DNA from 3 places in the Pseudomonas sp. LS2P72 genome. Region 3 is predicted to be linked to each of the others. Evidence: predicted binding sites of a transcription regulator. Region 3 holds the regulator's gene; each other region holds the start of a gene.

Region 1 (9,952 bases), 620 kb from region 3:
GATTTTCGGGCGAATGCGCGAGATGCGCACGTCGATGGAACGGTCCTGGCCGTCATAGCCGATGCCGCGCAATGCAGTGAAAATCTCTTCCCGGGACAGAATGCGCCCGGCGTTGGCCACCAGCAGCCAGAGCAGGTCGAACTCGGCGCTGGTCAGTTCGATGCCGTTGTCGTTCAGCCAGGCTTCGCGCAATGCGTTGTCGACCACTAACGGACCGAACTGCAGGCGCCGTTGTTTTTCCGGCGCCACTTCAGAGGTTTCACTGCGTCGCAACAAGGCCTGGATACGCGCCAGCAGCAGACGTGGGCGAACCGGTTTGCACACGTAGTCGTCGGCGCCCAGGTCCAGCCCAAGAATCTGATCGGTGTCGTCGGTGCGGGCGGTGAGCATCAGGATCGGGCCGTCATACTTGTCGCGAACCTTGCGGCAGATGCTCAGCCCATCTTCGCCCGGCAACATCAGGTCGAGGATCACCAGGTCCGGTTTCTCCTTGATGATCCGTGCCGCGGCCAAGGCGCCGTTGCCCTCGATCGATACGCGCAGACCATTGGCTTCCAGGTAGTCGCGGGTCAGTTCGGCCAGACGCTGGTCGTCCTCCACAATCAATACCTGCCAGGCTTCTTGCTCCACGGTGACCTCTGCTTGCCAACAACACTTAATAAGGAAGGATCCGCCCGTCTTTTTGTAATGATTGGGGAGGATAAGAATGCGTACGCACTGGCCGATTGTATAAACGCCGCTCGCCAAGAACACAAGCCGGTAAATGCGTTCGGACAACCCGGTTTTTTGTGATAGGGTTCGCGCCCCTAAAAATCCAAATGACCGTTTTCAATCATTGAAAATCAGTGAAAAACGGTCCGCTCCAGCTAGGTCGCGGCCTACACGCCCGTTCCACGTTTCACACACAATTTACGCACAGGTTTATCCACAGGTAGTACGTTGCAACACCCCCAAAAACGCATTATCTTGTACCCCGTCGCGAAAAAAACCCTACATGTAGGGTTTTACGCCAAAAACCAAACACAAACCGGACACCGATTTCAAGCGCTTTTATCGCCTCTTTCCGGTTGAACCAAACGTATTTTTGAAAGACCAAACCGCGCGTGCGGATGGCTACTGTTTTTGAGCCGAAAACGGCGTTAACGGTACGGGTGTTGCAGTCAATTACTGTCACCCAAAAGGATCCCGGTTTCAGGTTCAAGGCCTGGGACCAAAGACTTCGGCATGGAAGCGGCGCCCCAATTGCCCCTTCCTGATCTGTCCCGAAGTTGGTATGCCCGGCCACTCGCCGGTTGTAGTGCTTCAGGACGGAACGGTGGGCACCGTGATGGTGCCCAAACAAACATAGAGAATGTGGAGACAACCCCCCATGCAAACCGACACAACTCGCGAGAACCCGCAGGGCACCTTGCCGCAGGCCGCAGATTCGACTTCGGATCTGTCCGCCACCGCGCCAGGTCAACTGCGCGTGATCAAGCGTAACGGCACTGTCGTTCCTTACACCGATGACAAGATCACCGTCGCTATCACCAAAGCGTTTCTCGCAGTTGAGGGCGGCACCGCTGCCGCTTCGTCGCGAATCCACGACACCGTTGCCCGTCTGACCGAACAAGTCACCGCGACCTTCAAGCGTCGCATGCCTTCGGGCGGCACCATCCACATCGAAGAAATCCAGGACCAGGTCGAACTGGCCCTGATGCGTGCCGGCGAGCAGAAAGTGGCCCGCGACTACGTGATCTACCGTGACGGTCGTTCGAAAGAACGCGCCGCCCACGCGCCGGCCGAAGAAGCGGTCAACGCTCACCCGTCGATCCGCATCACCCGCGCCGATGGCACCTTTGCTCCTCTGGACATGGGCCGCCTGAACACCATCGTCACCGAAGCGTGCGAAGGCCTGGCAGAAGTCGACGGCGACCTGATCCAGCGCGAAACCCTGAAAAACCTGTACGACGGCGTGGCCCTGACCGACGTCAACACCGCGCTGGTGATGACCGCCCGTACCCTGGTTGAGCGTGAGCCGAACTACTCGTTCGTGACCGCCCGCCTGCTGATGGACACCCTGCGTGCCGAAGGCCTGAGCTTCCTCGAAGTCGCTGAAAGCGCGACCCACCACGAAATGGTCGACCTGTACGCCAAGGCGCTTCCAGCCTATATCGCCAAAGGCATCGAATTCGAACTGCTGAACCCGATCCTGGCCACCTTCGACCTGGCAAAACTCGGCAAGGCGATCAACCACGAGCGCGATCAACAGTTCACGTACCTGGGCCTGCAAACCCTGTACGACCGTTACTTCATCCACAAGGACGGTATCCGCTTCGAACTGCCGCAAATCTTCTTCATGCGCGTGGCCATGGGCCTGGCGATCGAAGAGAAGAACAAAGAAGACCGTGCGATCGAGTTCTACAACCTGTTGTCGTCCTTCGACTACATGTCGTCGACTCCGACCCTGTTCAACGCCGGTACCCTGCGTCCACAGCTGTCGAGCTGCTACCTGACCACCGTGCCGGATGACCTGTCGGGCATCTACCACGCGATCCACGACAACGCCATGTTGTCGAAATTCGCGGGCGGCCTGGGCAACGACTGGACCCCGGTTCGTGCACTCGGTTCGTACATCAAGGGCACCAACGGCAAATCCCAGGGCGTTGTTCCGTTCCTGAAAGTAGTGAACGACACCGCCGTCGCCGTTAACCAGGGTGGCAAGCGCAAAGGCGCTGTCTGTGCCTACCTGGAAACCTGGCACATGGACATCGAAGAGTTCATCGAACTGCGCAAGAACACCGGTGATGATCGTCGTCGTACCCACGACATGAACACGGCCAACTGGATCCCTGACCTGTTCATGAAGCGCGTCTTCGATGACGGCAAGTGGACCCTGTTCTCGCCGTCCGAAGTGCCGGACCTGCACGACCTGACCGGCAAGGCCTTCGAAGAGCGTTACGAGTACTACGAAGCCCTGTCCGAGTATCCGGGCAAGATCAAGCTGTTCAAGACCATCCAGGCCAAAGACCTGTGGCGCAAAATGCTGTCCATGCTGTTTGAAACCGGCCACCCATGGCTGACCTTCAAAGACCCGTGCAACCTGCGCAGCCCGCAGCAGCACGTCGGCGTGGTTCACAGCTCGAACCTGTGCACCGAGATCACCTTGAACACCAACAAGGACGAGATCGCCGTTTGCAACCTGGGCTCGATCAACCTGCCGAACCACATCACCAACGGCAAGCTGGACACCGCCAAGCTGGAACGCACCGTGAACACCGCCGTTCGCATGCTCGATAACGTTATCGACATCAACTACTACTCGGTGCCGCAAGCGAAGAACTCCAACTTCAAGCACCGTCCGGTCGGTCTGGGCATCATGGGCTTCCAGGACGCTTTGTACCTGCAGCACATTCCTTACGGTTCCGACGCTGCCGTCGAGTTCGCCGACAAGTCGATGGAAGCGGTCAGCTACTACGCGATCCAGGCGTCCTGCGACCTGGCCGACGAGCGCGGCGCCTACGAGACGTTCCAGGGTTCGCTGTGGTCCAAAGGCATCCTGCCGCTGGACTCGCAACAGATCCTGATCGAGCAACGTGGCCAGAAGTACATCGACGTTGACCTGAACGAATCCCTGGACTGGGCACCGGTTCGTGCCCGCGTTCAGAAAGGCATTCGTAACTCCAACATCATGGCCATCGCACCGACCGCGACCATCGCCAACATCACTGGCGTATCGCAGTCGATCGAACCGACCTACCAGAACCTCTACGTGAAATCGAACCTGTCGGGCGAATTCACCGTGATCAACCCGTACCTGGTTCGCGACCTCAAGGCTCGCGGTCTGTGGGACTCGGTCATGATCAACGACCTGAAGTACTACGACGGTTCGGTGCAACAGATCGAGCGCATCCCGCAGGAACTCAAAGAGCTCTACGCAACTGCCTTCGAAGTGGACACCAAGTGGATCGTTGACGCGGCAAGCCGTCGTCAGAAGTGGATCGACCAGGCTCAATCGCTGAACCTGTACATCGCAGGCGCATCGGGCAAGAAGCTGGACGTGACCTACCGCATGGCCTGGTACCGTGGTCTGAAAACCACTTACTACCTCCGTGCCCTGGCCGCGACCAGCACCGAGAAGTCGACCATCAACACCGGCAAGCTGAACGCTGTTTCCAGCGGCGGCAACCACGGTGAAGATTCGGTCCTGGCAGCGCCTGCCGGCCCTGCTCCAGTACCGAAGGCTTGCGCCATCGACGAACCGGATTGCGAAGCTTGCCAATAAGCTGAGCCGGTGAGCGCTGAAAGGCGCTTACTCGAACCCCCGACAGGCCTCTGGTTTGTCGGGGGTTTTCTTTTGCCTGATTCCTGTAGGAGCAAAGCTTGCTCGCGATAGGGATAGCACGATTTGTCAGGTATACCGCGTCACCGCTCATCGCGAGCAAGCTTTGCTCCTACAGGTTTGTGTCGGTCACAAAAAAGCCCCTCTTTCGAGGGGCTCTTTGTGCAGCGCTTTCAGCCAACCCGCATCAGGTCATCTGAATAATGGTCTGCATGATGGTGCTCTGAGTCGAGATGGTCTTGGCGTTCGCCTGGTAGTTGCTCTGCGCCTTGATCAGGTCGACCAGTTCATTGGTCAGGTTGACGTTGGACTCTTCCAGAGAGTTGGAGTGGATCTCGCCCAAGGTACCGGTGTTCGGCGCATCGTAGCCCGGGATACCCGACGAATAGGTTTCTTTCCAACTGGTGCCGCCTACAGGCTGCAAACCTTGCTCGTTGGTGAAGCTGGCGAGCGAGATCTGGCCGATGGGCTTGGTCTGGCTGTTGCTGAAGTTGGCGAGCATCACACCGCTGGTGTCGATGGTCAGGTTGGTGATCTGGCCGGTGGCGTAGCCGTTCTGCGAAGGAATCGAACGTGCAGTGTCAGCGTTGTACTGCGTGGTTTTGTCCATGGAGACCGTAACGACGCCGGAGGCAGCGCCGTTGGCTGTCCACGTGCCATTGGTCACGGTACCCGGAATCCAGCCGGTGACCTTCAGGTCAGGGCTGGTTACCACGGATGGCGGAATGGTCGCTGGAACAACCGGCGTGGTGACCGAAGTCAGCTTGCCGGAGCTGTCGAAGTTCATGGTCGAAGCGACAGGAGGAGTAACGGTAGGGTCGCTGCCATCCGGGTTGCGACCCTCGATCAGGGTGTAGGTCTTCCAGGTGTTGTCACCCGTCTTGACCATGTATTGATCCATGATGTGCTTGTTACCCTGAGTATCGTAAATCGGGGTACTGAACTGCTTGGTGAAGGACGCTTCCTTGGACGGATCAAACGGATTGGTCGTCTGGTTGATGATGGGAGCGGTGGAGTTCAGGTTGATCGTCGACGAAACCGTGGAGGTGTTTTTTGGCGCCAGGTTCGACGTATCGACGCGCAGGTCAGTCAAAACGCCATTGAGGATCTTGCCATTGGCATCCACGCCATAACCCTGCAGACGCGCAGAACCATCGCTATTGGTGACGTAACCGTCCTTGTCGACCTTGAACGTACCGGCACGGGTGTAGGACATCGAACCGTTCTCGCTCAGCACGAAGAAACCGGAACCGTTGATGCCCATGTCCAGCACGTTGCCGGTGTTATTGACGTCGCCCTGGGTGAACTGCTGGGAAACGTTGGCCAGGCGCACGCCGTTACCGATGGTCTTGCTGCCGGAACCCAGCTTGGTGGCCGAGTAAACGTCTTCGAATTCCGCACGGGACGATTTGAAACCGGTGGTCGCGACGTTGGCGATGTTGTTGCCGGTCACGTCCAGTTGTTTGTTGGCTGCATAGAGACCGCTAAGGCCGATATTGAAAGACATATTCCACTCCTTTGTGCCGTGTTAGTCGGCTCTACATACCAATAGTTTGAACTTTGGACAGGGCGATGCTGCCCGCCCCGGCCAGGTTGAGCATCAACTCACCGCCGGTCTGGCTGATGGTCACGCTGTTGACGGTGGCCGGCAGGTACGTCACCAGCGAGGTCGCCTTGCCGTCGTAGGTCGCCGTAGCGCCGAAGGTATAGGTGCCCGCCTTGGCCACTTCGCCTGCATCGTTTTTGCCATCCCAGATGAAACTGGAAGTACCGGCTTTCTGGCTGCCCAGGTCGATGGTGCGGACAACCTTGCCATCGGCATCGGTGATCTTGACCTTGACCGGGTCTACCGACGCCGGTACGGCCATGGTGCCGGTGAAACTCTTGGAGGTATCGACCACCGCCTTGTCGGCCGGCGCAATAACCGAACGCCCGACCAGCGACGACGCCTGCAATGCCTGGGACGAGTTGTAATTGCTCGCCAGGCCACTCACGGTGGTGTTGAGCGTGGTGATGCCTTCCAGGCTACTGAACTGGGCCAACTGGGCGACGAACTCGCCGTTGTCCTGCGGTTCCAGCGGGTTCTGGTTTTTCAGTTGCGTTACCAGCAACTGCAGGAACGCGTCCTTGCCCAGGGCCTTTTTGCCGGTGGCGCTGTTCGTTGCCGCCGCCAGGCCGTCGGCACTGGTGTTGGTCTTGATCGAGGAGTTGGCCAGGATGTCCTTGAGGCTAATGCCACTGGTGGTATCGGTAACACTCATCTGAGTCGCCCCTTTATCACTGACCGAGGGTCAGGACCTTCTGCATCATGGTTTTGGCGGTATTCATCATTTCGGCATTGGTCTGGAACGAACGGCTCGCGGAAATCATGTCAGCCATTTCTTCCACCACGTTGACGTTCGGGTAGTAGACGTAGCCTTTGGCGTCGGCCGCCGGATGGTTCGGCTCGTAGCGCGCGTCCAGGTTGCTCTGGTCTTCGACCACGCCCAGCACTTGCACGCCTTGACCGGCCGCGTCCTGGTTCTGGAACAGCGAATCGCTGCCGCCGCTCTGGCTGCCCTGGAACATGGTGGCGAATACCGGGTGCCGTGCACGGTAGGTCTGGTCGATGCTCGACGAGACGGTCTCGGCGTTGGCGATGTTCGAGGCGACGGTGTTCAAGCGAGTGGTCTGGGCACTCATGCCGCTACCGGCGATGTTGAAAACACTGGCTAGAGACATGACTTACTCTCCACGAAGGGCTGACACCAGCCCTTTGAATTTGCTGTTGAGCAGGGTGAAGCTGGCCTGGAAGTTGACCGCGTTTTCCGCGTAGTTCGACTGTTCCAGTTGGGCGTCCACGGTGTTCTGGTCGATCGATGGTTGCATCGGCGTGCGATACAGCAGCGACTCGTCGCCATTGCCCAGGCCTTCGGCTTCGATATGACGGCTGTTGGTCTTGTTCAGGGCGAAAGTGCCGCTTCTGCTCTTCTCGTTCTGCTCGGCGAGCACTTTCGAGAAGTCCAGATCCCGAGCCTTGTAGTTCGGGGTGTCGGCGTTGGCGATGTTGTTGGCCAGGACTTCGGCACGCTGAGCGCGGAAGCCCAAAGCTTGTTCGTGAATACCGAGCGCTTTATCGAAGCTGATGCTCATGTCGGAAACCTTCGGGTGACCTGATTTTTCGTAACATGGACAAAGCAAGCGTCGTGCCAATCGAAAAAAGCCCGTAAACCGGGGCTTTGCGGGCAGTGGCAACGTGGCAATGCCAGAAAAGCGGCAACCGATTTCCGCCGCCTGCCGCTTTTCTGCCGCTTTCCCATGGGCAACACCTATCCCCTGTAGGAGCATGGCTTGCCCGCGAAGGCGGTGTGTCAGACAACATCATCATTGACTGACACACCGCCATCGCGGGCAAGCCATGCTCCTACAGGTGTTGCAGCGTCTATGAGGAATGAGCAGGCAAAAAAAAACGGGAGCCCCTGAGGACTCCCGTTTTTTTTGATGACGCCAACGAATCACTTCGCCTGGTAGATGATCCCCGGGCTGCACTGGACCATCTGGTAATGGTCCGGCAAACCGTTCAGCGCCTCGGAAGCACCGAGGAACAGATAACCGCCTGGCTTCAACGTGCTGTGAATGCGCAACAGGATGTCCTTCTTCACCTCGGCGGAGAAGTAGATCAGCACGTTGCGGCAGAACACGATGTCAAACTTGCCCAGCGCCGCGTAGCTGTCCAGCAGGTTGAACGAGCGAAACTCCACCCGGCTCTTGATCGGTGCCTTGATTGCCCAGCGCCCCGGCCCTTTCGGGTCGAAGTAACGTTGAAGGCGCTCGGGCGACAGGCCACGGCCGATGGCCAGGCTGTCGTACTCCCCGGTCTTGCAGTTGGTCAGCATGGTACCGGACAGGTCGGTGGCAACGATCTGCACGCCCATCTTCAGCTGGCCCATGTTCACGCGCTCGAACTCATCGATCGACATCGACAGCGAATACGGTTCCTGACCCGACGAACAGGCCGCCGACCAGATCCGCAGACGCTGGCCAGGAGCGGCCTTGATCGCTGCCGGCAGCACCTTGTTCTTCAAGACTTCAAACGGATAGGTATCACGAAACCACAGGGTTTCGTTGGTGGTCATGGCATCCACCACCATCTCGCGCAAACCGCTGCGCGGCTGGGTCTGGATGCGCTGGACCAGCTCACCCAGGGACTTGATGCCTTGCTGTTCCATCAGTTTGTTGAGACGGCTCGAGACCAGGTATTGCTTGTTTTCACCGAGCAAAATGCCACAGGCTTTTTCCAGGAAGACCCGGAACTGTTCGAAATCCAAATTACCCGTAGACAAAGATGCCGCCTCTTAAATCGTATTAACCGTTAGGGGCAAAAGGCCCCTAGCTGATGTCTGCTGCTTTGATCCGGTTGACTACCCGGGATGCCAGGTCATCAGGACGGAATTTGGCAAGGAAGTCATCGGCACCGACTTTCTTGACCATCGCCTGATTGAATACACCCGACAACGAAGTATGCAGGATGATGTGAAGCTTTTGCATGCGAGGGTCGCTGCGGATCGCGGCCGTGAGGGTGTACCCGTCCATCTCCGGCATCTCGATGTCGGAAATCATCATCAGGAACTCTTCTTCCGGCTTCTTGCCCTCGTCGACCAGCTTGCGCAGGTAATCCAGCGCTTGCCGACCGTCGTTCAACGCCACCACTTCGACACCGACCGTCTGCAGGCAACGGGTCACCTGCTTGCGCGCCACCGACGAGTCATCGACCGTCAGTACTCGCAAAGAGAGCGCCTTGTGCTGGGTTTCGACATCCACCACGCCAACGGAAATCGCTTCCGGGGTCGGCGCCACTTCTGCCAGCACTTTCTCGACGTCGATGATTTCGACTAACTGATTGTCGACCCGAGTCACAGCCGTCAGGTAATGATCGCGTCCCGTGCCCTTGGGTGGCGGATGAATCTCCTCCCAATTCATGTTGACGATGCGTTCCACTGACCGCACCAGGAAACCCTGGGTCTTGGTGTTGTACTCCGTGATGATCACGAAGGGATTGCTTTGATCTTTCAGCGCACCGGAACCGGTCGCCATGGCCAGATCAAGTATCGGAATGGTCGCCCCCCGAATACTCGCCACACCGCACACGACAGGACTGGATTTTGGCATCAGCGTCAGTTTGGGGCATTGCAGCACCTCCCGAACCTTGAACACGTTGATCCCATACAGCTGCTGGCCGTCGAGACGGAACAACAACAGCTCAAGGCGATTCTGCCCTACCAGTTGCGTGCGCTGGTTTACCGCATCCATTACACCAGCCATGCATAGACTCCTACACCAACGCTTAAGTGTGTTGCGACGCGCATTCATCACTAAACGGCACGGCGCTTGCTTTTTAACTCTTATGAACACAGAACCGACATTTTTCCGACGCCTGACATCAAACGCCCGCAAATTGCTTTGCGCGGTGTCGGCCGTCTGCCTGTTCAACGCTGGCTGCCCTGCCCTTGCTGACGCGGTTACCTTGCCTGACATGCTTATCGGCGTCACCCAGGGCTTTCTTGAATTCACCGTAGAAGACTATCTGGCCACCAGTCAAACGGAAGGCCGCTACGAGATCGAGGTCAAGCAGCTCGACCCACGGCTGCGCAT
Region 2 (9,952 bases), 3.0 Mb from region 3:
GTACTGCTTAGTGCCGCTCTGACGCTCGCGACGCTTGACCACCACGCGGCTCTTGTCGATGTTCAGGGCCTGCGGAATGGCAGCCAGGGCATCGAACATACGCGCTGAGGCTTTTTCCGGATCGATGGATTTCGGCGCAGCGTATTCCTGGACGTGGACCCAATCCTGATACAGGTCGATGGCCATGGAATATTCCGGCATGTCGGCATCGTAGACGCGGTAGCAGTCGATGCCTTCACGCTTGACCCACTTGCCGAGGGCCTTGAGGTTCTTTTGCAGACGGTTGGCAAACATCTGCCCGCCTTCGCTCAAGCGCGGCTGCTCGATCACTACCGGTGCCGGTTTGATCGGGTTGCCGTTCTTGTTGTACTTCTCGTACTTGCCGGGTGCTACGTCGTTGTCTGCAACTTCGACTTCGGCTTGAACTTGTTCACGCTCGACCTGACGCTGTTCCGGAGTGCGACGTTCGCCGGTGACGAACTGGTCCGGCGTAACTTTGATCAGCAGTAACTTGCACGGCAGTGCGCCGTTCCAGAACGAATACTGTTTGTGGCTGCGGATGCCCATGCGCTTGCCCAGGTCCGGGGCGCCGGTGAATACAGCAGCTTCCCAGTTCAAGCAAGCCTGACGCAGACGTTCGCCGAGGTTCTGGTAGAGATAGAGCAAGCTCGCTTCGTCACCCAGACGTTCGCCGTACGGTGGGTTACAGATCACCAGGCCTTTCTGGTTCTGGTCCGGACGTGGCTCGAACGTCCCGACTTCGCCCTGGTAGATCTTGATCCACTCGCTCAGGCCGGCACGTTCAACGTTGTTGCGGCCCGGTTGAATCAGGCGTGGATCGGCTTCGTAACCGCGAATCCACAGCGGTGGCTTGGCCAGACCGGCCGCGCAACGCTCAGTGGCTTCTTCGTGAAGCTTTTTCCACAGCGCCGGGACGTGACCGAGCCAGGCCGTGAAACCCCACTGCTCGCGACGCAGGTTCGGCGCCATGTCGGCGGCGATCATCGCGGCTTCGACGAGGAACGTACCGACACCGCACATCGGGTCAGCCAGCGCGCCGCCATCGGCCGCAATGCGTGGCCAGCCGGAACGGATCAGGATCGCTGCCGCGAGGTTTTCCTTCAGCGGCGCCGCGCCCTGCTGCAAGCGATAGCCGCGCTGGTGCAGGCTGTGGCCGGAGAGGTCGAGGGACAGGATCGCTTCGCCACGATCCAGGCGCAGGTGAATGCGCAGGTCCGGGTTGAGTTTGTCGATAGACGGACGGTCGCCCTGCGGCGTGCGCAGTTTGTCGACGATGGCGTCCTTGACCTTCAAGGCGCCGAAGTGGGTGTTGTCGATGCCCGAGCCGTGACCGCTGAACTCGACGGCCAGGGTGCCGTCGTTGAGCATGTGGTCTTGCCACTCGATATCCAGCACGCCGTGATAAAGGTCTTCAGCGTCTTTCATCGGGAAACGCTTGAGCACCAGCAGCACCCGGTTCGCCAGACGCGACCACAGGCACAAGCGATAAGCGGTTTCCATGGTGGCCATGCCGCGCACGGCAGAGGTGTGCTCACGCGCGTCCTCAAGGCCAAGCCCGATGGCTTCCTCGATGAGCAGGCCTTCAAGGCCTTTGGGGCAAGTGAGGAAGAGTTCGAAACGATCGGACATGGTAATTCCAGAGCCTTTAGCTAAGTGAACCGGCAACGCATTGCCGGCCCGGTTTTCAATCAGGCGCTTTTCTAAAAGAGCGCCCGCGTGGCACGAAGGTGTGCCGTCCCACCCCTGCAAGCTCGGGTTAAAAGAGCTTAGATGCAAAGACAGATAAAAAAGTTGATGCAACAAAATGTCATAAGGCGACCCTTCGTCGAATAGTCCCCCTGCTCAACAGGAGGCATTCTCACTAAAGGATTAAACCCATCATGCAGCGCGGGGCTGATCATACCGGGGTTTTGCCAATAAACACGGGACAACATCGTGTTACTTATCGCCATACCATCTTTATCGTTACGTCCTTATGACAAAACGATCATTCCCTCGATGTGACGCATTGGTTAGAACTCAACACAGGTTGACGCCGCAATGACGTCAACACCTTGGCTCGCGACGCCGGCAGCGAGCCCCAACGGCAGGAGTTTTTCTGCCAGACCTCAATTGAGGTCGACGCGATGAATACAGTCAACAAGTGAGGGCAACACCCTATGAGAAGACTTAAGCGTGATCCGTTGGAAAGAGCATTTTTGCGCGGATATCAATATGGAGTTGGTGGCAAATCCCGTGAGCTTTGCCCATTTACTCTACCGTCGGTACGCCAAGCCTGGATTAACGGCTGGCGAGAAGGACGCGGCGACAACTGGGACGGTATGACCGGCACTGCGGGAATCCATAGACTCAACGAACTTCACGCCGTCGGCTAACACAGGGCACACATTCCGACACGACAATCTGATTACGTAACGACTTACCACGCACGCCCCATCCGGGCGGCGGGCTTCGGCCCAGGGGCTCCTTCGAGGAGCCCTTTTTTATGCCTGCTCTCTGGCCAAACACAATCCCTTGTAGGAGCACGGCTTGCCGGCGATGGCGATCTCAAGGACGCCATCGCCGGCAAGCCGTGCTCCTACGGGGATCAGCGGAGGGCGGCGATGGCGTCTACGGACTCACGAATCAGCGCCGGACCTTTATAGATGAAGCCGGAATAGAGTTGCACCAGGCTGGCACCCGCAGCGATTTTCTCAGCCGCGTGCTTGCCTTCGGTGATGCCTCCCACGGCGATGATCGGCAAGCGACCGGCCAACTCGGCCGCCAGCACCTTCACGGTGTGGGTGCTCTTGTCGCGAACCGGTGCTCCGGACAAACCGCCCGCCTCGTCACCATGCTCCATGCCTTCTACACCGACGCGGCTCAGGGTGGTGTTGGTGGCGATTACCGCGTCCATCCCGGTTTCGATCAGCGCTTGCGCGACCTGAGCGGTTTCTTCATCGGTCATGTCCGGCGCAATCTTGATCGCCAGTGGTACATGTTTGCCGTGGCGCAGCGCCAGTTCTGCGCGGCGCGTCGCCAGGTCGGCCAACAACTGCTTCAGCGAATCGCCGAATTGCAGGCTGCGCAGGCCCGGGGTGTTCGGCGAGCTGACGTTGACCGTCACGTAGCTGGCATGGGCGTAGACCTTGTCCAGACAGATCAGGTAGTCGTCGACCGCCCGCTCAACCGGGGTATCGAAGTTTTTGCCGATATTGATGCCCAGCACGCCTTTGAACCTGGCCGCCGCCACTCGGGCCAGCAGGTGATCGACGCCGAGGTTGTTGAACCCCATGCGGTTGATGATCGCTTCGGCATCCGGCAGACGGAAAATCCGTGGCTTCGGGTTGCCCGGCTGCGGACGCGGGGTGATGGTGCCGATTTCGACAAAGCCAAAACCCAGTTGCGCAAAACCGTCGATGGCCGCGCCGTTCTTGTCCAGACCGGCCGCCAGACCCACCGGGTTCGGGAAGTCGAGGCCCATGACGGTCACTGGCATTTTCGCCGGCGCCTTGCACAGCAAGCCGTTGAGGCCCAAACGTCCGCCCGCGCCGATCAGGTCCAGGGACAGATCGTGGGAGGTTTCCGGGGAAAGTTTGAACAACAGCTGACGGGCCAGGGTGTACATGGGCGGGTTTGACTCTGGGCTACGAAAAGTGGCGGCGATTATAGCCGGGCATCGGGGTTGCAGGCGAGGCGCGCGACAAAATCAGCGTGCGATGGCATATGCCTTGCACCGTCACTGACATCAGCACTCATGCCAACGACGGGATGAGTCGAAAGACAAAGGCGTCGTCACTTGGCCTTGCCCCGGCAAGCAGCCCGGTACGGCGCTTTTTTATGGAAGGTGTTTACTGATGATTGAAGTTCCAGCCAACCCTCTGGCCTGGGTCAACGGCAGCGATGCCCCGGAAAAGACCGAAATCAACCTCGGCTTCATGGCCCTGAGCGACTGCGCCTCGGTAGTGGTCGCGGCCACGCAGGGCTTCGCCCAACCTTACGGCCTGACCCTGAACCTCAAGCGCCAGTCGTCCTGGGCCAATCTGCGGGACAAACTGGTCAGTGGCGAACTCGACGCCGCGCACAGCCTGTACGGTTTGATCTACGCCGTGCATTTGGGCATCGGCGGTGTCGCGTCGACCGACATGGCGGTGCTCATGGGCCTGAATCAGAACGGCCAGAGCATCAACCTCTCCCATGGCTTACAGGCGCTGGACGTGACCAGTCCTGAAGCACTGGAACGGCACGTGCACCAAAGTCGCCCAAAACTCACCTTCGCCCAGACATTTCCTACGGGCACCCACGCCATGTGGCTGTATTACTGGCTAGCGAGTCAGGGCATCCACCCGTTGCAGGACGTTGACAGCGTGGTTGTGCCGCCGCCGCAAATGGTCGCGCACCTGCAAGCCGGACGCATCGATGGTTTTTGCGTCGGCGAGCCGTGGTCCGCCAGTGCGGTGCAGCAAAACCTGGGGTTCACGATGGCCACCACCCAGACCATCTGGCCCGATCACCCGGAAAAAGTTCTCGGCTGCACCCGCGCCTTTGTCGAGCAATACCCCAACACCGCAAGGGCGCTGGTGATGGCGATCCTCGAAGCCAGCCGCTTCATCGAAGAAAGTACCGAAAATCGCCGCAGCACTGCGAAGCTGTTGAGTGCCCCGCAATACCTCGACGCCCCGCTCGACTGCATCGAACCGCGCTTGCTCGGTGACTACGCCGATGGCCTGGGTAATCGCTGGCAGGACCCGCACGCGCTGCGCTTCCATGGTGGTGGCGAGGTCAACTTGCCGTATCTGTCCGATGGCATGTGGTTCATGACCCAGTTCCGTCGCTGGGGTTTGTTGCGCGACGACCCGGACTACCTCAGCGTGGCCCGTCAGGTCCAGCAACTAGACTTGTATCGAGAGGCCGCCACCGCTGTCGGTGTGGCCGCGAGTGATCAGCCAATGCGCAGCAGCCAGTTGATCGACGGCAAGGTCTGGGATGGGCTGGACCCCGCCGGCTATGCCCGCAGTTTCAAGCTGCACGCCATGAGCGACAGCTCGCCCCTTCTCGCCAGCCGCTGACAGGAGACTACGAATATGTTGCGTATCCTGCTGATCAACGACACCGCGAAGAAAGTCGGTCGCCTGAAAGCGGCCCTGACCGAAGCCGGGTTCGAGGTGATCGACGAGTCGGGTCTGACCATCGACCTGCCCGCGCGCGTCGAAACGGTGCGTCCGGACGTGATTTTGATCGATACCGAGTCACCGAGCCGCGATGTGATGGAACAAGTAGTGCTGGTGAGCCGCGATCAACCGCGGCCGATCGTGATGTTTACTGACGAACATGACCCCGATGTGATGCGTCAGGCGATCAAGTCCGGGGTCAGTGCCTACATCGTCGAAGGCATCCACGCACAGCGCTTGCAGCCGATTCTCGATGTGGCCATGGCGCGCTTTGAAAGCGACCAGGCCTTGCGCGCCCAACTCAACGCCCGTGACCAGCAACTGGCCGAGCGCAAGCGCATCGAGCTGGCCAAAGGGCTGTTGATGAAAATGAAGGACTGCAACGAGGAACAGGCCTACACCCTGATGCGCCGCCAGGCCATGAGCCGCCAGCAGAAGCTGATTCAGGTGGCCGAGCAGATCATTGCCATGAGTGAGTTGCTGGGCTGAAGCTCTGTAGTGCCTGAAAGGACGCCATCGCGGGCAAGCCTTGCTCCTACAGTTTTTTGTGTCGTTCGCAGTATCCGAACTCACTCAAAACCCGTAGGAGCAAAGCTTGCTCGCGATTGGCCGCACACGGTTTCAGACTGTTGGCACAGATCTCGCTAGGTAATCGCTACAGGTAACCAACGGCGGTTGCCCCACCTACGACAAAGACGTCGCTCACCTCATTTGCCCTCTGGCGAATCCGGTGGCGGCGTTTTTTTGTTTTGGCCCCATAGACCGGGGCCGGTGGTGCGGCCGATGCGGCGCCCCACCTGCAAGCTCATGACTCCTTCTCGAGACTCCTAACAGCTGAGGTGCGCGATGAATTCAAGCTTCTGGAAATCTGGCCATACCCCGACATTGTTCGCGGCCTTCCTCTATTTCGACCTGAGTTTCATGGTCTGGTACCTGCTCGGTCCAATGGCGGTGCAGATCGCCGCCGATCTGCAGCTGACCACCCAACAGCGCGGACTGATGGTGGCCACGCCGATTCTGGCCGGGGCCGTGTTGCGCTTTGCGATGGGCCTGCTGGCTGATCGCCTGTCGCCAAAAACCGCCGGGATAATCGGCCAGGTGATCGTCATCTGCGCCCTGTTCGTCGCCTGGAAACACGGCATCCACAGCTACGAGCAAGCACTGCTGCTGGGCCTGTTCCTCGGCATGGCCGGTGCGTCCTTCGCTGTCGCCCTGCCACTGGCGTCGCAATGGTATCCACCCCAGCACCAAGGTAAAGCCATGGGCATCGCCGGTGCCGGTAACTCGGGCACCGTGCTCGCCGCACTGATCGCCCCGGTGCTGGCGGCTGCATTTGGCTGGAGCAACGTGTTTGGCTTCGCGCTGATCCCGCTGATCCTGACCATCATCGTCTTCGCCTGGCTGGCCAAAAACGCGCCTGAGCGGCCGAAAGCCAAGTCGATGTCCGACTACTTCAAGGCGTTGGGCGACCGCGACAGCTGGTGGTTCATGTTTTTCTACAGCGTGACCTTCGGCGGCTTCATCGGCCTGGCCAGCGCCCTGCCCGGCTATTTCAACGACCAATATGGCCTGAGCCCGGTGACCGCCGGTTACTACACCGCCGCCTGCGTGTTCGGTGGCAGCTTGATGCGCCCGTTGGGCGGCGCTCTGGCCGACCGTTTCGGTGGCATTCGCACCCTTTTGGGGATGTACACGGTGGCGGCGCTCTGCATCGCAGCGGTGGGTTTCAATCTGCCGAGTTCCTACGCTGCTCTGGCACTTTTCGTCTGCACCATGCTCGGTTTGGGTGCCGGTAACGGCGCCGTTTTCCAATTGGTGCCACAGCGTTTTCGTCGCGAAATCGGTGTGATGACCGGTTTGATCGGCATGGCCGGCGGTATCGGTGGGTTTGCACTGGCAGCGGGCATGGGCGCGATAAAGCAAAGCACAGGCAGCTATCAACTGGCCCTGTGGTTGTTCGCCAGCCTTGGCGTTCTGGCCTGGTTCGGTCTTCACGGCGTGAAACGTCGCTGGAGAACCACTTGGGGTTCGGCCGCCGTGACCGCAGCTCGGGTCTGAAGCCTTAATGAGCCTGCAACTGAGTTTTGCCGAAGCGAGCGCCATCGGGCCTCGCGAGGAGAATCAGGACGCCCTGCGCCTGGTGACTCCGGCCCCGGCGCTGGCGGCGAGCAAGGGTTACCTGTTCGCCATCGCCGATGGCGTCAGCCAGTGCGCCGATGGCGGTCTCGCCGCCCGCTCGACGCTGCAGGCCCTGGCGCTGGATTACTACGCCACGCCGGAAACCTGGGGCGTCGCGCAGGCATTGGATCGCCTGCTGCTCGCACAAAATCGCTGGTTGCAGGCCAATGGTGGTGGGCAACCGTTGCTCACCACTGTCAGTGCTTTGGTCATGCGCGGTAGGCGGTTTACCTTGGCCCATGTCGGCGATTGCCGGGTTTATCGCTGGCACGCCGACACGTTGCAGCGGGTCAGCGAGGATCACGTCTGGGACCAACCGGGCATGCAGCATGTGCTCAAGCGAGCACTGGGGCTCGATCAGCATTTGGTGCTGGATTTTCTCGATGGCGAACTGCGGCTGAACGAAAGTTTCGTATTGCTCAGCGACGGCATTTGGGCCGTGCTGGGCGACACCGCGATTGCGGCAATTCTGCGCGATCAACCGGATTTGAACAGCGCTGCGCAGACCTTGGTCAGTGCGGCGCATCTGGCCGGCAGCCAGGACAACGCCAGCGCCTTGCTGGTGCGGGTCGATGCCCTCGGTGAAACGAGCATCGGTGATGCGTTGGTTCATTTGCAGCAATGGCCGCTGCCGCCCGCCTTGAAACCAGGCCAGACTTTCGAGGGTTGGCAGGTCGAAGGGATACTCGGTCAGAGCCAGCAGTCATTGCTCTATCGGGTACGCGATGGGCAACAACAACCCTGGCTGCTGAAAACCTTGCCGGGCGCGCTGCGCGACGATCACTTGGCCGGGCAGGCGTTGCTGTCGGAAGAATGGTTTCTCAAGCGCGTGGCCGGACGGCATTTCCCTGAAGTCCATGCCGCCAGTCAGCGTCAGCATTTGTACTACGTGATGCGGGAATATTCCGGATCTACCTTGGCGGAACTGCAAGCAGATGTCGGACCGCTGCCTCTGCCCCAATGGCTGGATCTGGCCGAACGCCTGCTGCGCGCCGTTGGCATATTGCATCGACGACAGATTCTCCATCGCGACATCAAACCGGAGAACCTGCTGCTGGGGGACGACGGCGAATTACGCCTGCTGGACTTCGGTCTCGCCTTCTGCCCTGGCCTGTCTGAAGATCAGCCTTCTGCCCTGCCCGGAACGCCCAGCTATATCGCGCCGGAAGCCTTTCGCGGGGACGCACCGACACCGCAACAGGATTTGTATGCCGTCGGCGTGACCCTGTATTTCCTGCTCACCGGGCATTATCCCTACGGCGAAATCGAAGCCTTCCAGCGCCCACGGTTCGGGGTTTCTGTCAGCGCCAGCCGCTATCGACCCGACCTGCCGGAATGGATTGCGCAAAGTCTGGAGCGCGCCGTGGCGGCGGATCCGGGTCAGCGCTTTGAAACGGCGGAAGAATGGTTGCTGTTGCTGGAACAGGGCGAGCGATGCAGTTTGAGCGTGCGCCCCAGACCGCTGCTGGAGCGCGAACCGTTGAAGGTCTGGCGGACCTTGGCGCTGGTGTCGTTGCTGGCGAATCTGGTGCTGCTGTTTTTAGTATTTCACGGCTAACACCGATCCCTTGTAGCAGCAGGCTTCGCCAACTGCTACAGAGACCGCTCCAATTGCGGGCAACGTGCATTGATTCGGTGCAAAAACATCCGAATCAAATGGCGAGACCGCGACTAAACCCAGCAAATAGGGGGCGATGAAGAACTTGGCACAACCACTGCATTCCTTCTTTCAACTTACATAAAGCCCAACCTTCAACGTAGAAGGATGCGCTTCCCGAGAGAACGGGACCAGGACAAAGGCGTCCTCGCTAGGCAACTAGCGGGACGCCTTTTTTTGTTTGCGCAAAATTTTGTCGAGCAAGACCTGAAAGCCCTGATGAGGCGGGTCCGAGCTCCCCGGAGAACCTGATGAAAAAACTAAAACTGGTGATGATCGGCAACGGCATGGCCGGGGTTCGTACCCTGGAAGAACTGCTCAAGCTGAGCAATGAGCTGTACGACATCACGGTCTTCGGCGCCGAACCCCATACCAACTACAACCGCATCCTGCTATCGCCCGTGCTGGCCGGCGAACAAACCTTCGAAGAGATCGTGCTGAACGATCTGGACTGGTACCTGGACAACAACATCAAGCTGCTGCTCAACCGCAAAGTGGTGGAGATCGACCGGGTCAAACGCCGGGTGATTGCCGAAGACGGCAGCGAGGCCGAATACGATCGTCTGCTGATCGCCACCGGTTCGACCCCGTTCATCCTGCCGATCCCCGGCAACACCCTGGACGGCGTGATCGGCTACCGCGACATCGCCGACACCCAGGCAATGATCGACACCGCGAAAACCCACAAGCACGCCGTTGTGATCGGTGGCGGCCTGCTCGGCCTGGAAGCCGCCAACGGCCTGATGCTGCGCGGCATGCACGTCACCGTGGTGCACATCGGTGAATGGCTGCTGGAACGGCAACTGGACAAAACCAGCGGTCAGTTGCTGCAATCTGCCCTGGAAGCCCGCGGCCTGCACTTTCGTCTTTGCGAGCAAACCCAGGCCCTGCACGATGCCGGCAATGGCCGGGTCGGCTCGGTTGAGTTCAAGAATGGCGACATCAT
Region 3 (9,952 bases):
GGCGAACCTGGACGTTCTTCAGAGATTTTTGCAGGGCCTGGGCCAGTCGTTCGGTCAGGTAAACGGAGCGGTGATGGCCGCCGGTGCAGCCAATGGCAATCGTGACATAAGCGCGGTTGCTGGCGGCAAAGCGGGGTAGCCACTTGAGCAAGTATGCGGAAATGTCCTGGAACATCTCTTCGACGTCCGGCTGTGCCGCCAGATACTCGATAACCGGTTGATCAAGCCCGGATTGATCGCGCAACTCTGGCTTCCAATAGGGATTCGGCAGGCAACGCACGTCAAACACCAGATCGGCGTCCACCGGCATGCCACGCTTGAAGCCGAAAGACTCCACCAGGAACGCCGTGCCGGGTTCCGGCTGGTTCAGCAGGCGCAACTTGATGGTATCTCGCAGCTGATACAGGTTCAGGTTGGTGGTGTTTACTTTGAGATCGGCGAGGTCGGCAATCGGCCCGAGCAGGGCGGTCTCATCGTTGATGGCCTCGGCCAGCGAGCGATTGGCATTACTCAGCGGGTGACGACGGCGGGTTTCCGAGAAACGTTTGAGCAAGGTTTCTTCGTCGGCGTCCAGATAAAGCACATCACACTGGATGTGCCGGCTGCGCACTTCTTCCAGCAGTTCGGGAAACCGCGACAAGTGGCTCGGCAAGTTGCGCGCATCGATGGATACGGCAACCAGCGGTTGTGCCAGCTCGGTATGAATCAACGCGCGTTCGGCCAGTTCCGGCAGCAGGCCGGCGGGCAGGTTGTCGATGCAGTAGTAGCCGTTGTCCTCGAGAACATCGAGTGCGGTACTTTTACCTGAGCCGGAGCGGCCACTGACGATGATCAAGCGCATGATTAATGACCGTTTTGCTCGTCCAGGACAACCTGATACAAGGCTTCATTGCTCGGGGCGCTGCGCAGTTTTTCGCGCACTTCCTTGCGGTCGAGCATGCTGGCGATCTGGCGCAGTAACTCCAGGTGCGCATCGGTAGCGGCTTCCGGGACCAGCAGAACGAACAGCAGGTCAACCGGGGCGCCGTCGATTGCGTCGAAATCGATGGGTGCATCAAGGTGCATCAGGGCGCTGATGGGCGAGGTGCAGCCCTTCAGGCGGCAATGGGGGATGGCGATGCCGTTGCCAAAACCGGTTGAACCGAGTTTTTCACGGGCAATCAGAGCCTCGAAGACATCTTGCATCTCCAGATCCGGCACTTCTTTGTGGATAAGGTTGGCAATTTGCTCGAGGGCTTTCTTTTTACTGCCGCCCGGCACGTTCACGAGGGAACGGCCGGGGGTCAGGATGCTTTCAAGTCGGATCATGGGTTGGGAGTGTTAACGACCGGTCGCGCCCTGGAGGAGGCTTTGGGTCTTTTCCTTATGCTTTTTGAGTTGTTTATCCAGCTTGTCGGTCAGTGCGTCGATCGCCGCGTACATATCGGTATGCTCCGCGTTTGCGACCACTTCATTGCCGGGAATATGCAGCGTGGCTTCGATTTTCTGCTTGAGCTTCTCGACCGTCATCGTGACCTGCACGTTGGTGATCTTGTCGAAATGCCTCTCTAATCGTTCGAGTTTTTCGCCGATGTAGGTGCGAAGAGGTTCGGTCACTTCCAGTTGGTGTCCACTGATGTTGACTTGCATACAGCTTCTCCTTCGTTGCCAGTGCATAAAGCGGCAGGCAGAAATGCCTGCCACTGGAACGCTGTGGCGTGGCTCTACATCAACCGCTTGCGTTCGCTCGAAGGCGCGATCCCGAGGGATTCGCGGTACTTGGCGACGGTGCGGCGAGCCACCTGAATGCCTTGTGCCTCCAGTAAACCAGCGATCTTGCTGTCACTCAACGGCTTTTTCTGATTTTCCGCGGCAACCAGTTTTTTGATGATCGCGCGGATCGCCGTGGACGAGCATTCACCGCCCTCGGAGGTGCTGACATGGCTGGAGAAAAAGTATTTCAGTTCATATATGCCCCGAGGGGTATGCATGAATTTTTGCGTGGTCACCCGTGAAATCGTCGACTCGTGCATGCCCACCGCTTCGGCGATGTCATGCAGGACCAGCGGTTTCATGGCCTCGTCGCCGTATTCAAGAAAGCCGCGCTGATGCTCGACGATTTGAGTGGCGACTTTCATCAGGGTTTCGTTGCGGCTTTGCAGGCTCTTGATGAACCAGCGGGCTTCTTGCAACTGATTGCGCATGAAGGTGTTGTCGGCGCTGGTGTCGGCGCGGCGCACGAAACCGGCGTATTGAGCGTTGACCCGCAGTCGTGGCACGGATTCCTGGTTCAGCTCCACCAGCCAACGCTCGTTGTCCTTGCGTACGATCACGTCGGGAACGACGTATTCGGCTTCGCCGGACTCGATTTGCGAGCCTGGGCGCGGGTTGAGGCTCTGCACCAGTTCAATAACCTGGCGCAGTTCGTCTTCCTTGAGCTTCATGCGACGCATCAGTTGGCTGTAGTCGCGGCTGCCGAGCAGATCGATGTAATCGGTGACCAGGCGTTTGGCCTCGACCAGCCAAGGCGTCTTGGCGGGCAACTGGCGCAATTGCAGCAGCAGGCATTCGCCCAGGTTGCGTGCGCCGATGCCAGCGGGTTCGAATTGCTGGATGCGGTGCAGGACGGCTTCGATTTCGTCCAGTTCGATGTCCAGTTCCGGATCGAAGGCTTCGAGAATCTCCTCGAGGGTTTCGTCCAGGTAGCCCTGATTGTTGATGCAGTCGATCAGGGTCACGGCGATCAGTCGATCGGTGTCGGACATCGGAGCCAGGTTCAGTTGCCACAGCAGGTGGCTTTGCAGGCTTTCGCCGGCCGATGTCCGGGTGGTGAAGTCCCACTCGTCGTCATCGTTGCTCGGCAGGCTGCTGGCGCTGGTCTGGTAGACGTCTTCCCACGCGGTATCCACGGGCAGTTCGTTGGGGATGCGCTCGTTCCAGTCGCCTTCCTCGAGGTTATCAACCGTCGGGGCGGTTTCCTGGTAGGAGGGTTCCTGAATGTCGACGTTGGGTTGCTGTTCGGCTTTGTCGGCCAAGGGGTCGGCGTTATCGAAGTCGTCGCCTTCTTCCTGGCGTTCGAGCATCGGATTGGACTCCAGGGCCTCCTGGATTTCCTGTTGCAGGTCCAGGGTCGACAATTGGAGCAGGCGGATGGCCTGTTGCAGCTGCGGTGTCATCGTCAGCTGCTGGCCCATTCTCAAGACTAGCGATGGTTTCATGGCAGGGGCTTAACACCTTATTCGCCGGCGCACATGCGCCATCCACTACAGGGCGCCGGAGCGCCAAACATAAGCAAATTATATGCCCGAAACTGCAGCGTTTGCCTAGAGCGCTGTAACAATAAAAAAATATTGATTTTTTATTGAGACAAGCGCCCGGGCAACCAGCCAGACACCTCAGTGCTTACAGGCGGAACTCATGGCCCAGATACACTTCCTTGACCAGGTCGTTGGCCAGGATGGTGGCAGAGTCGCCTTCGGCGATCAGTTGGCCATCGTTGACGATGTAGGCGGTTTCGCAGATATCCAGGGTTTCACGGACGTTGTGGTCAGTGATCAGCACGCCAATGCCCTTGGCCTTGAGGTGGTAGATGATCTGTTTGATATCGCCCACCGAAATCGGGTCCACGCCAGCGAAAGGTTCGTCGAGCAGGATGAATTTCGGGTTGGTAGCCAGGGCCCGGGCAATTTCCACGCGGCGGCGTTCACCACCGGACAGGCTCATCCCGAGGCTGTCGCGGATGTGGCTGATGTGGAATTCCTGCAGCAGGCTTTCCAACTCTTTGCGACGGCCGGCCTTGTCGAGTTCCTTGCGGGTCTCGAGGATCGCCATGATGTTGTCGGCTACCGAGAGTTTGCGGAAGATCGATGCTTCTTGCGGAAGATAGCCGATACCGGCCTTCGCACGACCGTGCATAGGCTGGTGGCTGACATCCAGGTCGTCAATCAGTACGCGGCCCTGATCGGCCTGTACCAGGCCGACAATCATGTAAAAGCAGGTGGTCTTGCCAGCGCCGTTGGGACCTAGCAGGCCGACAATCTGACCGCTGTCGATCGACAGACTGACGTCACGCACGACCTGGCGGCTCTTGTAGCTCTTGGCCAGATGCTGAGCTTTCAGAGTTGCCATTACTGGGCCTTTTGCTCGTCGGTTTTCTTCTTCGGCTGGATCACCATGTCGATGCGCGGGCGCGACTCGGTGACCTTGTTGCCCGTCGCGCGACCGGCGCTCGCAAGCTTTTTCACCGTGTCGTAGACGATTTTCTCGCCTTGGGTGACGTTGTTGTCCTTGTCGATGACTTTGGCACGATCGATCAACACGACGCGGTTTTGCGATGCGTGGTACTGGATGGTCACTCCGTAGCCCTGAACCGGCTTGGTGTCGCCAGCCGTCTGCATCTGCTCGAAGTAGGCCAGATTGCCCACCGAAGTCACCACGTCGATGTCGCCGGCCGGGGTGCGGGTGATGGTCACAGTATTGCCTTTAACAATCATCGAGCCCTGGGTAATGATCACGTCACCTTTATAGGTGGCAACACCATTCTTGTCGTCCAGTTGGGCGTCGTCGGCCTGGATGCGGATAGGCTGCTCTTGATCGTTCGGCAGAGCCCAGGCGCTCACGCTTCCCAGTGCTGCGCTCAGACCGAGCAAAATAGGGAGGGTTTTAACGAGCCTCATACTGTCCTCTTACGTTAGATAGCAGGTGTATCCTGCTTTCTTTCAAATACGCTTTCATTCCCTTGCCAGTCGACACACCACCAGCGCCGTCGATTCTAACGGGTTGCTCGGTCTGCGCATATTGCCGCTGCGGGAACACTGTCATGCGGGTGGTGGTAATCAGGGTCTTGCGGTTTTTCTCGTCGAAACGCGTGATGCGCACCGAGTCAATCAGTTCGACCTGAGTGCCGTCGGGATTCACTTCGCCGTGCTCGCTCTGGACATGCCACGGAAACTCGGTGCCGCGGAACAGGTTCAGGTCGGGATTGGTCAGCAGCGTCACTTCGGTGGCTTTCAGGTGTTCAACCTTGTCGGACGTCATTTCGTATTGCAGTTTGCCGTCCGGCAGGAATTGCACGCTGTGGGCGTTGATCGCGTAATAGTCGATCGCGGTTTCATCGATCTTTGCCACCGGCTGGTCGAGAAAGCGTTCCGGGCTGATGTTCCAGTAGCCGACCGCCGCGAATATCGCTGCGATGCAACCGAACACCAGGAATTTGCGAATCTTTTTGCTCAGCATAGTTGGCTCACAGGTACGCGGCGTTTGCCGCATCGAGGCGGCCCTGCGCGTGCAGGATCAATTCGCAGAATTCGCGAGCGGCACCCTCGCCGCCGCGGGCCTGGGTGATGCCGTGGGCGTGTTCACGGACGAAACTGGCAGCGCTTGCCACCGCCATGCCCAGGCCTACGCGGCGAATCACCGGCAGGTCCGGCAGGTCGTCGCCGAGGTAGGCGACTTGCTCATAGCTTAGGTTGAGTTGGGCAAGAAGCTCGTCGAGCACCACCAGTTTGTCTTCGCGCCCCTGGTACACATGTGGAATACCGAGGTTCTTCGCTCGTCGCTCGACCACCGGGGTCTTGCGGCCGCTGATGATAGCGGTCTGCACGCCGGCTGCCATCAACATCTTGATGCCTTGGCCGTCGAGGGTGTTGAACGTCTTGAATTCGCTGCCGTCTTCGAGGAAGTACAGGCGTCCGTCGGTCAGTACGCCATCGACGTCGAAAACCGCCAGTTTGATGTTCTTGCCGCGTTGCAGCAGGTCGGTGCTCATTACATTACTCCTGCACGCAGCAGGTCGGACAGGTTGAAGGCGCCGATCGGACGGTCCTCCTTGTCCACCACTACCAGCGCGTTGATTCGATGGTCTTCCATGATTTTCAGGGCTTCGGCTGCCAGCATATCGGCCCGGGCGGTCTTGCCATGAACAGTCATGACCTCGTCGATGGTCGTATGGTGGATGTCGATGGTCCGGTCAAGGGTGCGGCGCAAGTCGCCGTCGGTGAAGATCCCGGCCAGTTTGCCATCGGCCTCCACAATAGCGGTCATACCCAGGCCCTTGCGGGTCATTTCCATCAAGGCGTCCTTGAGTAGCGTGCCACGTTGCACCTGGGGCAGTTCTGCGCCGGCGTGCATGACGGTTTCCACTTTCAGCAGCAGGCGTCGGCCAAGCGCGCCGCCGGGGTGGGAAAAGGCGAAATCTTCAGCGGTAAAACCGCGGGCTTCCAGCAGCGCAACGGCCAGGGCGTCGCCCATGACCAGCGCGGCAGTGGTCGACGAGGTCGGTGCCAGGTTGAGCGGACAGGCTTCGTGCTCGACGTGCACGTTGAGGTTGACCTCGGCAGCTTTCGCCAGCGGTGAGTCAGGGTTGCCAGTCATGCTGATCAATTGAATGCCCAGGCGCTTGATCAGCGGCAGCAGGGTGACGATTTCATTGGTGGAGCCGGAGTTCGACAGCGCCAGGATGATGTCGTCGCGGGTGATCATGCCCATGTCGCCGTGGCTGGCTTCGGCTGGGTGCACGAAAAAAGCCGTGGTGCCGGTGCTGGCCAGGGTGGCGGCGATCTTGTTGCCGATGTGCCCCGATTTGCCCATGCCGACCACGACCACGCGCCCTTTGCTGGCCAGAATCATCTCGCAAGCGCGTACGAAATCTGCGTCGATACGGGGCAACAAGCCTTTTACGGCTTCCAGTTCGAGGCGGATGGTGCGTTGTGCTGATTGAATCAGGTCGCTGGATTGGCTCATGTCAGAAATCGTATAGCCTGATGAAAAGGCGGCGATTATAACGGTAATGATCGAAACCCTCACGCAAGTTCGTCGCGCTTTGTCATTCCCTGTTACCGAATACCCCTTAATAGAAGCTTTTACCCCGTCATCTTGCTCAACATGGCCCGGCTTGGGCCTTGGGCGCTTGGCATTTGCAGTGATATAGTTCGCCGCCAGTTCGGCCTGCCCGGGAGGCATGTGCTTTCGCCAGAAAGTCAGGCGTCCGAGTGAGAGGCTGCATCGCAAGGAGTTTAGATGAGTGCCGATAAAGCCTACGCGGTCGAGCTGAAGGGACTGACCTTCAAGCGCGGAACGCGCAGCATTTTCAATAACGTCGATATACGTATCCCGCGCGGCAAGGTCACCGGCATCATGGGACCTTCCGGGTGCGGCAAGACTACGCTGTTGCGGCTGATGGGCGCACAGTTGCGGCCCACCAAAGGCGAAGTCTGGGTCAATGGACAGAATCTGCCGAAGCTGTCGCGCAGTGATCTGTTCGATGCGCGAAAGCACATGGGCGTGCTGTTTCAGAGTGGTGCACTGTTCACCGATCTCGATGTGTTCGAGAACGTCGCCTTTCCGCTGCGCGTTCATACCGAACTGCCGGAAGAAATGATCCGGGACATTGTCCTGCTCAAATTGCAGGCCGTGGGCTTGCGTGGCGCCATCGACCTGATGCCTGACGAGTTGTCCGGCGGCATGAAACGTCGTGTCGCTCTGGCTCGGGCGATTGCCCTCGATCCGCAAATCCTCATGTATGACGAGCCCTTTGTCGGCCAGGACCCCATCGCCATGGGTGTGCTGGTGCGCCTGATCCGCCTGCTCAACGATGCGCTGGGCATCACCAGTATCGTGGTGTCCCACGACCTGGCCGAGACCGCGAGCATCGCCGATTACATCTATGTCGTCGGCGAAGGCCAGGTGTTGGGGCAGGGTACTCCCGAGGAGCTGATGAACTCGCAGGAGCCACGCATCCGTCAATTCATGACAGGCGAGCCTGACGGTCCGGTCGCCTATCACTTTCCAGCGACGGATTACCGCGCAGATCTTCTGGGGAAGCGTTGATGCGCAAGATTTCACTAATAGAACGGGTTCGCCGGTTCGGTCACTCTGGCATTGACGTGCTGGGGGTGTTCGGCCGTTCGGCGATATTCCTGTTTCATGCCTTGCTTGGCCGTGGTGGCATCGGCGGCGGTTTTGGCTTGCTGATCAAGCAACTGCATTCGGTGGGCGTGATGTCCCTGGTGATCATCGTGGTCTCCGGGGTATTCATCGGCATGGTGCTGGCGCTGCAAGGTTTCAATATTCTATCCAGCTATGGTTCGGAACAGGCGGTCGGCCAGATGGTTGCGCTGACGCTGTTGCGCGAACTGGGGCCCGTGGTCACGGCATTGCTGTTCGCCGGGCGCGCCGGTTCGGCATTGACTGCCGAAATCGGCAACATGAAGTCCACCGAGCAGTTGTCCAGTCTGGAAATGATTGGTGTCGACCCGCTCAAGTACATCATTGCCCCGCGCCTGTGGGCCGGCTTCATTTCCCTGCCGGTGCTGGCGATGATCTTCAGCGTGGTGGGCATCTGGGGTGGTTCGTGGGTGGCCGTCGACTGGCTGGGTGTCTATGAAGGTTCCTATTGGTCCAACATGCAGAACAGCGTGACTTTTGCAGACGATGTGCTCAACGGCATCATCAAAAGCATCGTTTTCGCCTTTGTCGTGACCTGGATCGCCGTATTCCAAGGCTATGACTGCGAGCCCACTTCCGAGGGGATCAGTCGTGCCACTACCAAGACCGTGGTGTATGCCTCTTTGGCTGTACTCGGCCTGGACTTTATTCTGACCGCCTTGATGTTTGGAGATTTCTGATGCAAAACCGCACCCTGGAAATCGGTGTCGGCCTTTTCTTGCTGGCTGGCATCCTGGCTTTGCTGTTGCTGGCGTTGCGGGTGAGTGGCCTGTCCCCGAGCGCGACCACCGACACGTATAAACTTTATGCGTATTTCGACAATATCGCCGGTTTGACGGTCAGAGCTAAAGTGACCATGGCCGGTGTGACCATCGGCAAGGTCACGGCAATCGATCTGGATCGCGACAGTTTCACCGGTCGAGTGACCATGCAGCTGGAAAAACGCGTAGATAACCTGCCGACTGACTCCACTGCATCTATCCTGACCGCTGGCCTGTTGGGCGAGAAGTACATCGGTCTCAGCGTGGGCGGCGAAGAAGGCTTGCTCAAGGATGGTGGAACCATCCACGACACGCAGTCGTCGTTGGTACTCGAAGACCTGATCGGTAAATTTCTGCTCAATACCGTTAGTAAAGACGCCAAATGAGGAGCTTTTGAATGATCTCTAACTTGCGACGTGGCCTGTTGGTATTACTCGCGGCCCTGCCGTTGATGGCTAACGCCGTGGCAGCGCCTTCAGCGCACGATATCGTGCAGGACACCACCAATCGGTTACTTGCCGATCTGTCGGCCAATAAAGAGAAGTACAAGCAAGACCCGCAAGATTTCTATGCGGCGCTGAACACCATCGTCGGACCTGTTGTGGATGCCGAGGGCATTTCCAAGAGCATCATGACGGTCAAATATTCGCGCAAAGCTACGCCTGCGCAAATGAAGACCTTTGAAGAAAACTTCAAAAAGGGTCTGTTCCAGTTCTATGGCAACGCTTTGCTCGAGTACAACAACCAGGGGATCGTCGTCGACCCTGCCAAGGATGAGTCGGGAGACCGTACAAGCGTTGCCATGACGGTCAAAGGCACCAACGGCGCGATCTATCCTGTGTCTTACACACTCGAAAAGATCAATGGCGAGTGGAAGCTGCGCAACGTGATCATCAACGGCATCAACATCGGCAAGCTGTTCCGTGATCAGTTCGCTGATGCGATGCAGCGCAATGGCAACGACCTGGACAAGACCATCAATGGTTGGGCCGGGGAAGTCGCCAAAGCCAAGGAAGCCAGTCAGAGCCAAATACCCGAGACGCAATCTCAATGAGTGTGTCGGCCATTCGCATGAGCGAATCCGGCGAGCTGATGCTTAGTGGCATGCTGGATTACCGCACTGGCCCCGGTTTGCGCAAGCAGGGGCAGGCGCTGATCAAATCCAGCAAGGCCGCTGCACTGGTGGTCGATTGCTCGGCAGTGTTGAAGTCCAGCAGTGTCGGCTTGTCGCTGCTGCTGTGCTTCATGCGTGATGCAGAGGCGGCCGG

Evidence for each region. The regulator sigma-54, encoded in region 3, starts transcription at its own class of promoters, with help from an activator protein. The targets are predictions, from matches to a motif close to ANTGGCATNNANNTTGCTNT.
Region 1: a site for sigma-54 is predicted at 7,495-7,514, ahead of flgB (flagellar basal body rod protein FlgB). Genes of this name have one in related genera too.
Region 2: a site for sigma-54 is predicted at 3,719-3,738, ahead of ACYZUA_RS11745 (CmpA/NrtA family ABC transporter substrate-binding protein). Genes of this name have one in related genera too.

Annotation. Positions count from the first base shown of each region.
Region 1 is NZ_CM142708.1:5,309,740-5,319,691, forward strand. Features, by position in the region: gene ACYZUA_RS24415 (response regulator) at 1-630, opposite strand, end outside; gene ACYZUA_RS24420 (ribonucleoside-diphosphate reductase subunit alpha) at 1,370-4,264, shown strand; gene flgE (flagellar hook protein FlgE) at 4,509-5,828, opposite strand; gene flgD (flagellar hook assembly protein FlgD) at 5,860-6,582, opposite strand; gene flgC (flagellar basal body rod protein FlgC) at 6,599-7,042, opposite strand; gene flgB (flagellar basal body rod protein FlgB) at 7,046-7,453, opposite strand; gene cheR (protein-glutamate O-methyltransferase CheR) at 7,816-8,643, opposite strand; gene ACYZUA_RS24450 (chemotaxis protein CheV) at 8,690-9,622, opposite strand; gene flgA (flagellar basal body P-ring formation chaperone FlgA) at 9,705-9,952, shown strand, end outside.
Region 2 is NZ_CM142708.1:2,532,450-2,542,401, reverse strand. Features, by position in the region: gene rlmKL (bifunctional 23S rRNA (guanine(2069)-N(7))-methyltransferase RlmK/23S rRNA (guanine(2445)-N(2))-methyltransferase RlmL) at 1-1,650, opposite strand, end outside; gene rmf (ribosome modulation factor) at 2,181-2,396, shown strand; gene ACYZUA_RS11750 (quinone-dependent dihydroorotate dehydrogenase) at 2,609-3,628, opposite strand; gene ACYZUA_RS11745 (CmpA/NrtA family ABC transporter substrate-binding protein) at 3,858-5,069, shown strand; gene ACYZUA_RS11740 (ANTAR domain-containing response regulator) at 5,085-5,660, shown strand; gene ACYZUA_RS11735 (nitrate/nitrite transporter) at 6,018-7,229, shown strand; gene ACYZUA_RS11730 (protein kinase domain-containing protein) at 7,237-8,907, shown strand; gene nirB (nitrite reductase large subunit NirB) at 9,258-9,952, shown strand, end outside.
Region 3 is NZ_CM142708.1:5,932,611-5,942,562, reverse strand. Features, by position in the region: gene rapZ (RNase adapter RapZ) at 1-841, opposite strand, end outside; gene ptsN (PTS IIA-like nitrogen regulatory protein PtsN) at 844-1,308, opposite strand; gene hpf (ribosome hibernation-promoting factor, HPF/YfiA family) at 1,321-1,629, opposite strand; gene ACYZUA_RS27315 (RNA polymerase factor sigma-54) at 1,704-3,197, opposite strand; gene lptB (LPS export ABC transporter ATP-binding protein) at 3,382-4,107, opposite strand; gene lptA (lipopolysaccharide transport periplasmic protein LptA) at 4,107-4,655, opposite strand; gene lptC (LPS export ABC transporter periplasmic protein LptC) at 4,642-5,214, opposite strand; gene ACYZUA_RS27295 (KdsC family phosphatase) at 5,222-5,746, opposite strand; gene ACYZUA_RS27290 (KpsF/GutQ family sugar-phosphate isomerase) at 5,746-6,720, opposite strand; gene ACYZUA_RS27285 (ATP-binding cassette domain-containing protein) at 6,997-7,806, shown strand; gene mlaE (lipid asymmetry maintenance ABC transporter permease subunit MlaE) at 7,806-8,603, shown strand; gene mlaD (outer membrane lipid asymmetry maintenance protein MlaD) at 8,603-9,070, shown strand; gene ACYZUA_RS27270 (MlaC/ttg2D family ABC transporter substrate-binding protein) at 9,082-9,738, shown strand; gene ACYZUA_RS27265 (STAS domain-containing protein) at 9,735-9,952, shown strand, end outside.